Regions from separate parts of the Thermus thalpophilus genome, predicted to be linked through region 2. Evidence: riboswitches for the same ligand, from Rfam matches in the RefSeq annotation. Region 2 holds a riboswitch; the other holds the start of a gene.

Region 1 (7,482 bases), on a different contig from region 2:
GCCCGAGCCCCGTGAGGAAGCGGAAAAGGTAGACCCACCCCAGGCCTGGGGCCAAAGCGGTGAGAAGGCTGCCAAAGCCCGCCAGGAAGAGGCTATACCCCACCACCGCCTTCCGCCCCGAGCGGTCGGCGAGCCGCCCGCCCAGGGAAGCCCCTAAGAGCATGCCCAAAAGCCCAGCGCTTCCGAGAAGCCCCGCCTGAACCGGGCTTAGGCCAAACTCCCTGGAAAGGGCAGGCAGGGTGAAGCTGATGAGGCCCACGTCCATGGCGTCCAAGGCCCAACCCAAGCCCAGGAGGAAGAGCAGGCGGTAGTGGGGCCTGCCCAGGGGCAGGCGCTCCAAGCGGGAAAGCACGTCCATGGCCTTAAGCTACCGGAAGCTCCAGCCTCCCCTTGCCCCTCAGCACCGCCTCCACCAGGTTCATGGGGCAGAAGGGCCCGCACATGCTGCAGGCCTTGGTGCGGCTTCCCCGCTCCTCCTTGAGCCGCCGGGCCTCCTCGGGGAAGAGGCAGAGGGCGAACTGGGCCTCCCAGTCCAGGCGGTAGCGGGCCTCGGACATCCTCCGGTTCCGCTCCAGGGCCCTGGGGTTCCCCCGGGCCACGTCCGCGGCGTGGGCGGCGATCTTGAAGGCGATCACGCCCGCCTTCACCTGCTCCGCCGTGGGCAGGCCCAGGTGCTCCGCCGGGGTCAGGTAGCAAAGCATGTCCGCACCCCACCAGCCCGCCAAGGCTCCCCCAATGGCCCCGGCGATGTGGTCAAAGCCGGCGGCGGTGTCCACGGGGAGCATCCCCAGGATGTAGAAGGGCGCATACCCCGTGAGCTTCTTCTGGATCTGGACGTTGGTGGCCACCTCGTTCAAGGGGATGTGCCCGGGGCCTTCCACCATGGCCTGGACCCCGGCGCGCCGCGCCCGCTCCATCAGCTCCCCAATGGTGAGGAGCTCGGCGATCTGCGCCCGGTCGGTGCTGTCCGCCAGGGAGCCGGGACGCAGACCGTCCCCCAGGGAGAGGGTCATGTCGTAGGTGCGGGCGATGTCCAGGAGGTCGTCAAAGCGGGCGTAGAGGGGGTTCTCCTCCCCCCGGTGGAGCATCCAGGCGGCCATGAGCCCTCCTCCCCGGCTCACGATGCCCGTGGTGCGGGGGCTATTTCGGTAGACCTCCAGGTTCTTCAAGGTCACCCCCACGTGCACGGTGATGTAGTCCACCCCCTGCTTCCCGTGCTCCTCAATGACCTCAAAGAGCTCGTCCGCGGACATGTCAAAGAAGTTCTTGCGCTTGGCGGCGCGGAACTCCGCCTCGTAGACGGGCACGGTGCCCAGGGGGACGGTGGCCACCTCGAGGATCCGCCGCCGGATCTCCTTGAGGTCCCCCCCGGTGGAGAGGTCCATGATGGTGTCCGCCCCGTAGCGGATGGCCACCTTGGCCTTCTCCACCTCCTCCTCCACCTCCACGTAATCGTAAGAGGTGCCCAGGTTGGCGTTGATCTTCACGGAAAGCCCCTCGCCAATACCCTTGAAGTCCACCAAGGTGGCGTGGTTCTTGTTGCGGGGGATGACGATCCGCCCCGAAGCCACCCCTTCCCGCACGAACTCGGGGGAAACCCCCTCCCGCTCCGCCACGTAGGCCATCTCCTCGGTGATGATCCCCTTCCTCGCCGCTTCCAGCTGCGTCATCCTTCCACCCCCATCAGTTTTAGAAGCCGCTTCGCCGTCCAAGGAGCGAGGAGCACGCCGTTTCGGCCGTGCCCCGCCGCCGCGTACACGCCCTCCCCCACCTCGCCCACAAAGACCTCCCCCATGGGCCGGTAGCCCCAAACCGCTCCCCTAAACCGGGCCTCGGCCAGGAGGGGAAAGCGCTCGTGGGCGTAGTCGGCCAGCCACCGGAGCCCAAAGAGGTCCACCCCTTCCCGCCATCCCTCCCGCCCCGTGGCCCCCACGTAGACCCCTCCCCCCCGGGGGAGGAGGTACCCCTCCCCGGCGAAGAGGGGGCCGGGGGGAGGGGGGCCTTGGAGGAGGAGGGCCTCCCCCCTAAGGGGCCGCACCCCGAGGCCAAAGCGGGCGGCCCAGGCTCCCACGGCAAGGACCACATGTCGGGCCTGCACCGCACCCCCCGGGAAGGCCACCCTTCCCTCCTCCACCGCCTCCACCTCCACGGGCCAGAGGGAAACACCCCTCCGGGCCAGGAGGGCAAGGAGGGCCTCCCGGAGCGCCGCGGCGTGGAGGTAGCCCCCGGGAAAGCGCCTCGCCCCCAAGCCCCCCCGCACCGGATAGGGCAGGGCCTCCTCCGCCTGCCAGGCCGCCTTCTCCCCTTCCCCCAGGGCCACCACGAAGGTGCCGGAAAAGCCGGCCTCCACGGGAAAACCCTCGTCCCTTAGCTCCGCCAAAAGCTCGGGGTAGTAGTCCAGGGCGAAAAGGCCCGCCTCAAGAAGCTCTCCCGAAAGCCCCTCGGGGTAGGGGGCGAGCATCCCGGCGCTCGCCCGGGTGGCGGCCCCCTCCTTCCCCGCATCCAGCAGGACCACCTGAAGCCCCCGCTTGGCGAGCTCGTAGGCGGTGAGGGCCCCGATGATCCCCGCCCCCACCACGGCCACCTCGGCCCTCACCCCCGCCTCCCCAAGGGCACCCCCTCCGTGGGGCTCGAGGGGCTCGCCGCCTCCCTTGGCCGCATGGGGCCTGCCAGATGGGCCCTCCTCCCCGCCTCCACCGCAAGCCGGAAGGCCTCGGCCATGGCCACGGGGTCCTCCGCCTCGGCGATGGCGGTGTTGACCAGGACGGCATCCAGCCCGAGCTCCATCACCTCCGCGGCATGGGAGGGAAGGCCAAGCCCGGCGTCCACCACCACCGGGGGGAGGCTTGGGCGCTCCCGGGCGAAGAGCTCCAGAAGGGCCCGGGTCCTCACCCCCCAGCCCGAGCCGATGGGGGCGGCCAAGGGCATCACCGTGGCGGTGCCGAGGGCGGCAAGCCGCTTGGCCAGGACCAGGTCGGGCCCCATGTAGGGCAGGACCACGAAGCCCTCCTCCAAAAGCCTCTCCGCGGCCTTTAGCGTCTCCAAGGGGTCAGGGAGAAGGTAGGTGGAATCGGGGATGACCTCCAGCTTCACCCAGTTCTCCCCGGTGAGGAGGCGGCCCAGCCGGGCGAGGCGCACCGCCTCCTCCGCCGTCTTGGCCCCGGCGGTGTTGGGGAGAAGCCGCACCCCCTCCAGGGCCTCCAGAAGCCCCACGTGCCCCGGGGCCCCCACCTCCACCCGCCTCACGGAAACCGTCACCACCTCCGCTCCCGCCGCCTCTATGGCCTCCCGCATCACCCCGAAGTCCTTGAACTTGCCGGACCCCAGGATGAGGCGGCTTTTTAGCTCCCGGTCGCCCACCTTCCAGCTATCCATCTAGCCCCCCTGCATCAGGGCCACCACCTCCACCACGTCGCCCTCCTTCAAGACCCGCTCCGGCACCTCAGCCCCAGGGAACGCCTCCTCGTTGAGGAGGACGGCGACCCGTTCCAAGGCCACGCCCAGTTCCTCCAGGACCTCTTTAAGCGTCCTGCCCTCCAAGGGCTTGGGCTCGCCGTTAAGCCACACCATAAAGCCGCTCCCGGAAGGCCTTGGCCGCGCCCTCGGGGTCCTCGGCGTCCAGGATGGCCCGAACCACCACCACGCGCCTCGCCCCAGCCTCGAGGACCCGGTCCAGGTTGATGAGGTCAATGCCGCCGATGGCGAACCAGGGCTTCTCCCCCAGGTGCTCCGCCGCAAAGCGGACGTAGCCCAGCCCCGCCGCTTTCCGCCCCGGCTTGGTGGGCGTCTCCCACACCGGCCCCACGGAAAGGTAATCGGCCCCCTCATCCAGGGCCTTTAGCGCCTGCTCCGGGGCGTGGGTGGAGCGGCCGATTAAGCCCTGGAAGAAGCGCCGCGCCTCCGCTGGCGTGAGGTCCCCCTGCCCCAGGTGCACCCCATCCGCCCCCAGGAGGGCGGCCAGGTCCGGGCGGTCGTTGAGGAAAAAGGGAACCCCGTAGCCCTTGGCCAAGGCCAGCATCCGCTCTCCCAGCTCCAGGATGGGCCTCGCCTCCCAGTCCTTGGCCCGAAGCTGCAAAACCTCCACGCCGCCCCCAAGGGCCCGCTCGGTGCGGTCCAAAATCTTTTCCCTAGACCACCCCGGCCTTGGGGTCACCACCAGGTAGAGCCTCCCAAGCAACCTTCCACCCCCTCAGGCCAGCGGGAAAAGCCCACGCGGCCCACGGGGTGTTGGGTTTTGGGGGATTTGGGTCTTCCGCATAGGCTTCCCTCCGCCGGCATTACCCGGATCAGGTTCCAAGGGTTGCTGGGAAACACCCAGCTCTCAGCCCCTCCATTGGGGCACCCCTAGCCTGCCCCCTTACTATAGCACGCCCCCCTTGCCGGAAAGGGAAGGAAGCTACCCTGGGAAAAACCCATGCGCCCCCGTCTCGCCCCCGCCCTTCTCCTGTGGCTCCCTTCATTCTTCCCCCAGGCCCGACCCCATGCACCTGGGCCTGGCCGTGGCGGCCTTTCTGCTCCTTCTTGCCGGGGCGCTTTTCCTCTTCCTTGCCGCCCTCCTTCCCCCCTGGCCCTTGGCCTTCTTTTGTTACCCCTCTTCCAACCCTTTGGGGACGCCCCGGGCCAAACCCTTCCCATCCCGGCCCGGTGGGGGGCTCTGGCCTTGGGTGTAGCCCTAAGCGACCTCGGCCGCCTAGCGGGAACACCCGCAGGGACCCCTCCCACGTCGCCCCAACCCCCGTCCATTCCCCCTACGGGGCCCAGGATTTGGTGGCGCATACCCTTGACTTTTACAGACTCAATGGTATATCTTCCTGGGTAACCCCCGAGGCCGGGGGAGGGAGGGAAGATGCCAGGGGTTAGGGAGATCCAGCAGGACGAAGCGGTGGAAGCGGAAATCCGCTACCTCGAGGCCATGATCGCCCGCCTCGAGGCGGGGGAGGAAGACCCCGAGGACTTCCGGGTCTTTCGCCTTAAGAACGGGATCTATGGGATCCGGGGACGCCCCGAGCACCACATGATCCGCATCAAGCTCCCCGTGGGCCGCACCACCCCTGAAGGCCTAAGGGTGCTGGCGGAGGTGGCCGAGCGCTACGCGGAAAACCGCCTGGCCCACGTGACCACCCGCCAGGCGGTGCAGCTCCACCACGTGCACCGCCGGGACGTGCCCAAGGTGCTCCGGGCGGTGAACGCCGTGGGCCTCACCACCCGGGAGGCCTGCGGCCACTCCATCCGGGCCATCACCTGTTGCCCCTACGCCGGGGTCTCCCCGGAGGAGCCCTTTGACGTCACCCCCTACGCGGAGCGGGCGTACCGCTACTTCCTCCGCCACCCCGTGGGGCAGAACCTGCCCCGTAAGTTCAAGGTGGCCTTTGAAGGGTGCGCCACAGACCACGCCCGCACCCCCATCCACGACATCGGGGTGGTGGCGGCGGTGGAGGGGGGGAAGCGGGGCTTCCGCATCTACGTGGGCGGGGGGCTTGGGGCGGCCCCCATGAGCGCCGAGCTTTTGGAGCCCTTCACCCCCGAGGAGGACCTCCTCCCCACCATGCTCGCCATCATCCGCCTCTTTGACCGCTACGGGAACCGCAAGGTCCTCACCCAGGCCCGGCTCAAGTTCCTGGTGAAGAAGTGGGGCATCGCCGCCTTCCGGGAGGCGGTGCGGGAGGAACGGCGCCTGGTGAAGCTCACGGCCAGCGGGGCGGACCTCGAGGCCTGGGCCCCTCCCGAGGAAGCCCCGCCCCCTCGCCTCCCCAATCCTCCCCAAAAGCCCTTCTCCTTCGCCCCGGGCTTTGACGCTTGGCGGCGCACGAACCTCTTCCGGCAGAAGCAGGAAGGCTTCTACACCGTCACCGTCCGCCTACCCTTGGGGGACATCACCCCGGAGGGCCTTAGGGCCCTGGCGGAGATCGCGGAAACCTATGCTGGGGAGATCCGGAGCGCCATCAGCCAGAACCTCCTCCTCCGCTTCGTCCCGGAGGAGGCCTTAGGGGGGCTTTACGAGGCCCTTTTGCAGGCGGGCCTAGCCCACGCCGAGGCCCACACCGTCCTGGACATCACCCGCTGCCCTGGGGCCGACACCTGCAACCTGGCCATCACCCGCTCCCGGGGCCTAGCCCAAGCCCTGGGGGAAAGGCTGGAGGCCCTACCCCTGGCCCAGGACCCAGGGGTGAAGGCCATCAGCATCAAGATCTCCGGCTGCCCCAACTCCTGCGGCCAGCACCACATCGCCGACATCGGCTTCTACGGCTCCAGCCGCAAGGTGGAGGACCGCGAGGTGCCCCACTACGTCCTCCTCTTGGGCGGGCGCACCCGGGAGGGGGAGGCCCGCTTCGGCCAGGTGGTGGGCCGCATCCCCGCCCGCCGGGTCCCCGAGGCGGTGGAGCGGATCCTAAAGCGCTACGAGGCGGAGCGGCAGAATGGGGAGAGCTTCCAAGCCTACTTGGACCGCGTGGGGCCCGCCTCCTTCAAGGCCGTTCTCCAGGACCTTCAGGAGGTACCTCCCTACGCGGAGGCCCCGGAGTTCTACCAGGACCTGGGGGCGGAAGGGGAGGCGTTCAGCGTGCAGCTTGGGCGCGGGGAGTGCGCCGTATAGGGAGGTGGCCATGCGCATCGCCTACGCCGGCCTAAGGCGAAGGGAGGAGTTTAAAGCCCTGGCGGAGAAGCTCGGCTTCACGCCTTTGCTCCTCCCCGCCCAGAGCACGGAAAGGGTACCCGTGCCCGAGTACCAGGACCGCCTCCGGGAACTGAGCCAAGGGGTGAACCTCTTCCTCGCCACCACCGGGGTGGGGGTGCGGGACCTCCTGGAGGGGGGTAGGGCCCTGGGCCTGGACCTTAAGGCCCCCCTGGCCCAAGCCCACCGCCTGGCCCGGGGCGCCAAGGCGGCCCGGGTCCTGCGGGAGGAGGGGCTACCCCCCCACGCCACGGGGGACGGCACGAGCCCAAGCCTCATCCCCCTCCTCCCCCCAGGCCCCGGCAGGGCGGCGCTCCAGCTTTACGGCAAGCCCCTACCCCTTCTGGAAGCCGCCCTGGCGCAACGGGGGTATGCGGTCCTTCCCCTCATGCCCTACCGCCACCTGCCCAACCCCGAAGGCATCCGGGCCCTGGAGGCGGCCATCCGGGAAGGCACCGTGGAGGCGGTGGCCTTCGTGGCCGCCCTTCAGGTGGAGTTCCTCTTTGAAGGGGCGAAGGACCCCCAGGCCCTAAGGGAAGCCCTCAACACCCGGGTGAAGGCAGTGGCTGTAGGCCGCGTCACCGCGGACGCCCTAAGGGAGTGGGGGGTGAAGCCCTTTTACGTGGACGAAACGGAACGTTTAGGCAGCATGCTCCAGGGCTTCAAGAGGGCCCTTTTCCAGGAGGCGGTATGACCTACTTCCCCTTGATGCTAGACCTCCAAAACCGCCCCGTCCTCCTCATCGCCGGGGGCCCGGAAACCGGGGCCAAGCTCCAGGCCCTCCTCCAGGCCGGGGCCCGACTCACGGTCCT
Region 2 (7,482 bases):
ACCTGCAGGACGTGGTCACGGTGCGCTACCTGGGCAAGCGGCTGGAAACGAGCCCGGGCCGCATCCTCTTCGCCCGCATCGTGGGCGAGGCGGTGGGGGACGAGAAGGTGGCCCAGGAGCTCCTCCAGATGGACGTGCCCCAGGAGAAGAACTCCCTCAAGGACCTGGTCTACCAGTCCTTCCTGCGCCTGGGCATTGAAAAAACGGCCAAGCTGCTGGACGCCCTCAAGTACTACGGCTTCACCCTCTCCACCACCAGCGGGATCACCATCGGCATTGACGACGCCGTGATCCCGGCGGAGAAGCAGAAGTACCTGGAAGAGGCCGACCGCAAGCTCCGCCAGATTGAGCAAGCCTACGAGATGGGCTTCCTCACCGACCGGGAGCGCTACGACCAGGTGATCCAGCTCTGGACGGAGACCACGGAGAAGGTCACCCAGGCGGTCTTCAAGAACTTTGAGGAGAACTATCCCTTCAACCCCCTCTACGTCATGGCCCAGTCCGGGGCCCGGGGTAACCCGCAGCAGATCCGCCAGCTTTGCGGCATGCGGGGCCTCATGCAAAAGCCCTCGGGGGAAACCTTTGAGGTGCCGGTGCGCTCCTCCTTCCGCGAGGGGCTCACGGTGCTGGAGTACTTCATCTCCAGCCACGGGGCGCGGAAGGGTGGGGCGGACACCGCCCTCAGGACCGCCGACTCGGGCTACCTCACCCGCAAGTTGGTGGACGTGGCCCACGAGATCGTGGTGCGGGAGGCGGACTGCGGCACCACCAACTACATCTCCGTCCCCCTCTTCCAGCCCGACGAGGTGACCCGCTCCTTGCGCCTCAGGAAGCGCTCGGACATTGAGGCGGGGCTTTACGGCAGGGTGCTGGCCCGGGAGGTGGAGGTGCAGGGGGTGCGCCTCGAGGAGGGCCGCTACCTCTCCTTGGAGGACGTGAACCTCCTCATCAAGGGGGCGGAGGCCGGGGAGATCAAGGAAGTGCCCGTGCGGAGCCCCCTCACCTGCCAGACCCGCTACGGGGTGTGCCAGAAGTGCTACGGGTATGACCTTTCCATGGCCCGGCCCGTGTCCATCGGCGAGGCGGTGGGGGTGGTGGCGGCGGAGTCCATCGGGGAGCCCGGCACCCAGCTCACCATGCGCACCTTCCACACCGGCGGCGTGGCCACGGGCACGGACATCACCCAGGGTCTGCCCCGCGTCATTGAGCTCTTTGAGGCCCGCAGGCCCAAGGCCAAGGCAGTGATCTCGGAGATTGACGGCGTGGTGCGCATTGAGGAAACCGAGGAGAAGCTTTCCGTCTTCGTGGAGTCCGAGGGCTTCGCCAAGGAGTACAAACTCCCCAAGGACGCCCGCTTGGTGGTGAAGGACGGGGACTACGTGGAGGCGGGCCAGCCCCTAACCCGCGGGGCCATTGACCCCCACCAGCTCCTGGAGGCCAAGGGGCCGGAGGCGGTGGAGCGCTACCTGGTGGACGAGATCCAGAAGGTTTACCGGGCCCAGGGGGTGAAGCTCCACGACAAGCACATCGAGATCGTGGTGCGGCAGATGCTCAAGTACGTGGAGGTCACCGACCCCGGGGACAGCCGTCTCCTGGAGGGCCAGGTCCTGGAGAAGTGGGACGTGGAGGCCCTGAACGAGCGGCTCATCGCCGAGGGCAAGACCCCGGTGGCCTGGAAGCCCCTCCTCATGGGGGTGACCAAGAGCGCCCTCTCCACCAAGAGCTGGCTTTCCGCCGCCAGCTTCCAGAACACCACCCACGTCCTCACCGAGGCGGCCATCGCCGGCAAGAAGGACGAGCTCATCGGCCTCAAGGAAAACGTCATCCTGGGCCGCCTGATCCCCGCCGGCACCGGCTCCGACTTCGTGCGCTTCACCCAGGTGGTGGACCAGAAGACCCTGAAGGCCCTGGAGGAGGCCCGCAAGGAGGCGGTGGAGGCCACCAAGGAGGCCCCCGCCCGCCGGGCCCCCCGCCGGGAACAGCCGGGCAAGCAGGCTTAAGGAAAGGCTTAAGAGGCGGCGGGTTCTCCCCGCCGTCTCTTGGCCCATAATGGGGCCATGTTGGCCAAGCTCTACGCCGCCTTTCGCCAAGTGGGGGAAGACCTCTTCGCCCAGCGCCTCATCTCCGCCACCGCGGGCAACTTTTCCGCGCGCACCAAGGAGGGTTTCCTCATCACCAAAAGCGGGGTGCAGAAGGCCCGGCTTACCCCGGAGGACCTGGTGGAGGTGCCCTTAGAGGGCCCCTTCCCCCCGGGGGCCAGCGTGGAAAGCGTGATCCACCGGGAGGTTTACCGGCGGACGGGGGCCAAGGCCCTGGTCCACGCCCACCCCCGGGTGGCGGTGGCCCTCTCCTTGCACCTGGAGCGGCTCGTACCCTTGGACCTCGAGGGCCAGTACCACCTCAAGGAAGTCCCCGTGCTCTCCCCCAAGACCACCTCCGCCACGGAAGAGGCGGCCTTGGCGGTGGCGGAAGCGCTCGGGGAGCACCCGGTCTGCCTCCTCAAGGGGCATGGGGCCTTTGCCTTGGGGCGCAAGGAAAAGCCGGAAGAAGCGCTTCTGGAGGCCTATAGCCTCCTCACCACCTTGGAGGAAAGCGCCGAGATCCTCCTTTACCATCGGCTTTGGGGGAAGGGATGAAGGTGCTCTTCGTGGAGGGCAAGGAACGGGAACCCCTTTGGGCGCTGGCGCAAAGGCTTCCCCACCCCCACTGGCTCCTGGCGGGGGAAGGGGTGTTCCTCCTTCAGGTCTTCGGCGCCTCGGAGGAGGCCAAGGCCTTGGCGGAGGGCCTCCCCGGGGTCAGGGTCTGGACCTTTACCTTGGAGGATGGGGTAGTCTATAGGGGATGCGGGAAGAAATCGGCTACATCCCCGTAGGGGAGGCGGAGCTCTATGTGGAGGATGTGGGGGATGTGCACGCCCCCGCCCTTTTGGTCCTCCACGGGGGCCCCGGGGGAAACGCCTACGTCCTCCGGGAAAGCCTCCAGGACCACCTGGAAGGCTTCCGCGTGGTCTACTTTGACCAGCGGGGCTCGGGGCGGAGCCTGGAGCTTCCGCAAGACCCCCGGCTCTTCACCCTTGACGCCCTGGTGGAGGACACCCTGGCCCTGGCCGAGGCCTTGGGGATAGAGCGGTTTGGCCTTCTGGCCCACGGCTTCGGGGCGGTGGTGGCCCTGGAGGTCCTCCGCCGCTACCCCGAGGCGGAAGGGGCCTTGCTCTTAGGCCCTTGGGTGAACTTCCCCTGGCTCGCCGCCCGCCTGGCGGAGGCAGCGGGGCTCACCCCGGGGGAAGACCCGGAGGAAAACCTCAAGGCCGCCTTGGAAAAGGCCGAACCCAAGCTTCTTTTTGACCGCCTCATGTTCCCAAGCCCAAGGGGGCGCCTGGAGTACGAGTGGCTGGCGGAAGGCTCGGGCATCCTGGGCCCCGACACCCCGGCCCTGGCCTTCCTGCACAACGGGCTTTGGCGCCTGGACTACACCCCCTACCTCGCCCCTTCCCGCAAGGCCCTGGCGGTGGTGGTGGGGGAGCTGGACGGCACCAGCTACCCCTACGCCGAAGAGGTGGCGGAGCGGCTCAAAGCGCCCATCCGGGTGGTGCCCGGGGCGGGGCACTATCCCTGGATAGACGCCCCCGAGGCCTTCGCCGAGGCCTTCCGCGCCGCCCTCGCCCACGTCCTCGTCCCTCAAGGGTGGTAGACTAAGGACGTCACCGGGGGTGCCCCAAAAGGGGCTGAGAGATACCCTTGGAACCTGATCCGGGTAATGCCGGCGTAGGGAAGGTGACGGGCCCCTCCCGGTGACAAGGAGGGGTTTATGCGTAAAGCCTTGGCGTTGCTTCTCTTTTTGGCCTTCGGCCTGGCCCAGGAGATCACGCTCCTCACCCACCAAAGCTTCTCCCTGGACAAGGGCCTCATCGCCCAGTTTGAGCGGGAAACGGGCCTTAAGCTTCGCATCCTCAAGGCGGGGGATGCCGGGGAAACCCTGAACCGGGCCATCCTCACCAAAAGCGCCCCCATCGCCGACGTCCTCTACGGCTTTGACAACACCTTCCTCTCCCGGGCCCTGGAGGCGGACATCCTCCTCCCCTACCGGAGCCCGGAGATCCGAAACCTCAAGGCCACCTTGCTCCTGGACCCCACCTTCCGGGCCCTTCCCGTGGACTACGGCTGGGTGAGCCTGAACTACGATAGGGCCTACTTCCAGAACCGGCCCCTGCCCAAGGCCCCCGAGGACCTGGCCAAGCCCGAGTATGCCCGGCTTCTGGTGGTGGAAAACCCCGCCACCAGCTCCCCCGGCCTCGCCTTCCTCATGGCCACCGTGGCCCGCTTCGGCGAGGACGGCTACCTGGACTTCTGGGCCAAGCTCCGGGACGGCGGGGTGCGGGTGGCCAAGGGTTGGAGCGAGGCCTACTACACCCACTTCACCCTCTACAAGGGGGACCGGCCCTTGGTGGTTTCCTACACCACCAGCCCCGCCGCCGAGGTCTACTACTCCGAGGGCAAGTACCAAGAGCCCCCCACGGCCAACCTGTTCCCGGAGCTCGCCTTCTTCCAGGTGGAGTTCGTGGGCATCCTGAAGGGCACCAAGAACCTGGTAGGGGCCAAGAAGCTGGTGGACTGGCTCCTCTCCCGCCCCGTGCAGGAGAACATCCCCACGGAGATGTGGATGTACCCCGCCCGCCGGGACGCCAAGCTGCCCGAGGTCTTCCGCTTCGCCCCCGAGCCCGTGGGGAGCGTGCGGCTGGACCCCAAGCGCATGGCGGAGAACCGGGAGCGCTGGATTGACGAGTGGACCAAGGTGGTCCTCCAGGGGCAAAGCCCGGAGGCGGTGCGCCGGGGGCGGCGCTAGGCGATGGCCTGGCTCGCCAGGGGGGTGGTCCTCCCCTTCCTCGCCTTCGCCCTCTTCTACCCCCTTTTCCGCCTCCTCCTCCTGGGCGTAGGGGAGGGGTTTTGGAACGCCTGGACCAACCCCTATTACTGGGAGCGCTACCGCTTTAGCCTGGAGTACGGCCTGGCCTCGGCCCTCCTCACCCTCGCCCTGGCCCTCCCCCTGGCCTTCCTCTTCCGGCGGCGCTTCCCCTTGCGGGCCCTTTTCCTCTCCCTTTCCACTTTGCCCTTCGTCCTCCCCACCCCGGTGGTGGCCTTGGGGTTTTTGGCCCTCCTGGGCCCTCGAGGGCTTTTGGGGGTGGACCTTTACGGCACCTTCGCCCTCCTCCTCCTGGCGGCGGTTTTCTACAACCTGGGGCTCGCCCTACGGGTCCTCCTCCCCGTGGCCTTGGGCCTGGAGGAGCCCCTGCAGGCGGCGCGGAGCCTGGGGGCCACCCCTTGGCGCGCCTTCCTCCGGGTGGGGCTTCCCCTCCTCCTTCCCGCCCTGGGGGGCGCGGGGCTTCTCGTTTTCCTGTACACCTTCTCCGCCTTTGGGGTGCCCCTCCTCCTCGGGGGGCCCCGGCACGCCACCCTCGAGGTGGAGGTCTACACCCTCCTGGCCCACCGCCTGGCCCTGCCCGAGGCCAGCGCCCTCATGGCCTGGCAGCTTTTCACCCTGGGGGCCTTGGTCCTCCTCCACCTGCGCCTCAAGGCCCACCCCCTTCCCCCAGGGCCCCTTCTTCCCGCCCCCTCCCTGGCTTACCCCTTGGGGCTTGGGGCCTTTTTCCTTCTCCTCTACGCCCCCCTCCTGGCCCTCTTCGCCCAAGGGAGCCTTTCCGCCCTCCGCTCCGCCTGGGTCTCGGAGGACTTCACCCCCCTGCCCTTGGCCCTGGCCAACTCCGTGCGCTTCACCCTCCTCGCCCTCCTCCTGGCCCTGCCCCTGGGGGTGGCCTACGGGGTGGCGGCGCGGCGGAGCGGGCTATGGGACCTTCTGGGCCTCTTCCCCCTTATGGTGAGCCCGGTGGCGGTGGGCCTCGGCTACCTGGTGGCCTACCCTGGCCTTCGGGGCTCCTTGCTCCTCCTCCTCACCGCCTACGCCCTCCTGGCCTACCCCCTCTTGGCCCGGACCCTCCTGCCGGCCCTAAGGAGCCTCCCCCCAAGCCTCCTCGAGGCGGCAAGGACCCTGGGAGCCACCCCTTGGCGCGCCTTTTTAAGGGTGGAGCTTCCCCTCCTCCGCCCCGCCCTGGCCTCGGGGGTGGCCTTGGCCCTGGCCGCCCTCCTGGGCGAGTTCGGGGCGAGCCTGGTGCTTTGGCGGCCCGAGTGGACCACCCTGACCCTGGCCATCTACGAACGCCTGGGACGCCCCGGGGAAGGACCCTTCCGGGAGGCCTTGAGCCTGGCCGCCCTCCTCGCCCTCCTCTCCGGCCTCCTCTTCTACCTCCTGGACCGGGGGCGGAGTAGGCTAGGCTAGGAAAAGCCGGCCAGGAACTCCCTCACCACCCCAAGGAAGCGCCGCCCGTCCAGGAGGAGGGCCAAAAGGGCCCAAATCAAGGCGGCGTGAAAGGCCTCCGGGGCGAAGGTGGCGGCGAAGAGGAAGGGGGCGAAGGTGGCGGGCACCTGAAGGAGCATGGAAAGGCTCTTGTTGGGGTAGCGGAGGAGGAGGGTGAGGGCCAAGACCATCCAGGAAAGGCCGAGGCCGAGGGGCACCAGGCCCGCCCCCAAAAGGTAGGCGAAGCCCGCCCAGGCCAGGCCGGCGTCCAGGGGGTAGTCCCAGGCGGCGAGGCGGGTGGGCCGCCTGGAGGCGCGGGCCAGCATCCCGTCCAGGACGTCCAGGCTCCAGCCCAAAAGGAGGAGGCGCACCACCTGCCCCAAGGCCTCGAGCCCCTCCCCCACCCGGAGGAGGAGGAGAAGGACCACCCCACCCCGGGCCAGGGTGCAAAGGTCGGCCAAAGCCCCCACGCTAGCCCTCCTGGAGCAAAGCGGCGAGCCCCTCCACCGCCCCCTGGCGTAAGGAAAGGTGGGCTAGGGGGGTGAGGGGGGTGGGCTCGGGGTTCACCTCCACCAAGTAGGCCCCGGCGGCGAAGGCCATGCGCCCCAAGGAGGCGGCGGGCTCCACCTCGGCGCTCGTGCCCACCACCAGGGCCACGTCCGCCTGGGCGAAGGCTTTTTCCGCCCGCTCCCAGGCCCCCGGGGGAAGAAGCTCCCCGAACCAGACCACGTCGGGCCGGGCCCGGTGGCCGCAGGCGGGGCAGAAGGGGGGTGGGGTGAAGGCCTCGGGGAGAGGAAAACGCCTCCCGCAGGCTTCGCAGCGGGCCCTGAGGATGTTGCCGTGGAGCTCCACCAGGTTTTGGCTTCCGGCCCGGGCGTGAAGGCCGTCCACGTTCTGCGTCACCAGGAGGAACTCTCCCCCACGGGCCAAAACCCGCCGCTCCAGCTCCACGAGGGCGTAATGGGCGGGGTTGGGCAAAGCCTCCCGCACCTTGGCGATGCGCCAGGCGTACCAAGCCCAGACCCTTTCGGGGTCCTTGGCATAGGCCTCGGGGGTGGCGTAGTCCAAGGGGTTGAAGTTCCGCCACAGGCCCTCCGCGTCCCGGAAGGTGGGGATGCCCGAGGGCTTGGAGAT

The links. Region 2 has a riboswitch for thiamine pyrophosphate ahead of L0D17_RS02560 (thiamine ABC transporter substrate-binding protein). Riboswitches for the same ligand answer to the same signal wherever they lie in the genome.
Region 1: it holds a riboswitch for thiamine pyrophosphate, as region 2 does, so the genes downstream of both, thiE (thiamine phosphate synthase) here and L0D17_RS02560 (thiamine ABC transporter substrate-binding protein) in region 2, are expected to answer to the same signal.

The regions. Positions count from the first base shown of each region.
Region 1 covers NZ_JAKTNS010000024.1:7,666-15,147, forward strand. Annotated here, with positions in the region: gene L0D17_RS08945 (MFS transporter) at 1-358, opposite strand, end outside; gene thiC (phosphomethylpyrimidine synthase ThiC) at 363-1,670, opposite strand; gene L0D17_RS08955 (NAD(P)/FAD-dependent oxidoreductase) at 1,667-2,596, opposite strand; gene L0D17_RS08960 (thiazole synthase) at 2,593-3,375, opposite strand; gene thiS (sulfur carrier protein ThiS) at 3,376-3,570, opposite strand; gene thiE (thiamine phosphate synthase) at 3,557-4,177, opposite strand; TPP riboswitch at 4,247-4,356, opposite strand; gene L0D17_RS08975 (nitrite/sulfite reductase) at 4,847-6,592, shown strand; gene L0D17_RS08980 (uroporphyrinogen-III synthase) at 6,603-7,364, shown strand; gene L0D17_RS08985 (precorrin-2 dehydrogenase/sirohydrochlorin ferrochelatase family protein) at 7,361-7,482, shown strand, end outside.
Region 2 covers NZ_JAKTNS010000003.1:107,378-114,859, reverse strand. Annotated here, with positions in the region: gene rpoC (DNA-directed RNA polymerase subunit beta') at 1-2,000, shown strand, start outside; gene L0D17_RS02575 (fuculose-1-phosphate aldolase) at 2,058-2,636, shown strand; gene L0D17_RS02570 (hypothetical protein) at 2,633-2,872, shown strand; gene L0D17_RS02565 (alpha/beta fold hydrolase) at 2,842-3,690, shown strand; TPP riboswitch at 3,696-3,789, shown strand; gene L0D17_RS02560 (thiamine ABC transporter substrate-binding protein) at 3,808-4,842, shown strand; gene L0D17_RS02555 (ABC transporter permease) at 4,846-6,330, shown strand; gene L0D17_RS02550 (hypothetical protein) at 6,327-6,818, opposite strand; gene L0D17_RS02545 (SIR2 family NAD-dependent protein deacylase) at 6,820-7,482, opposite strand, start outside.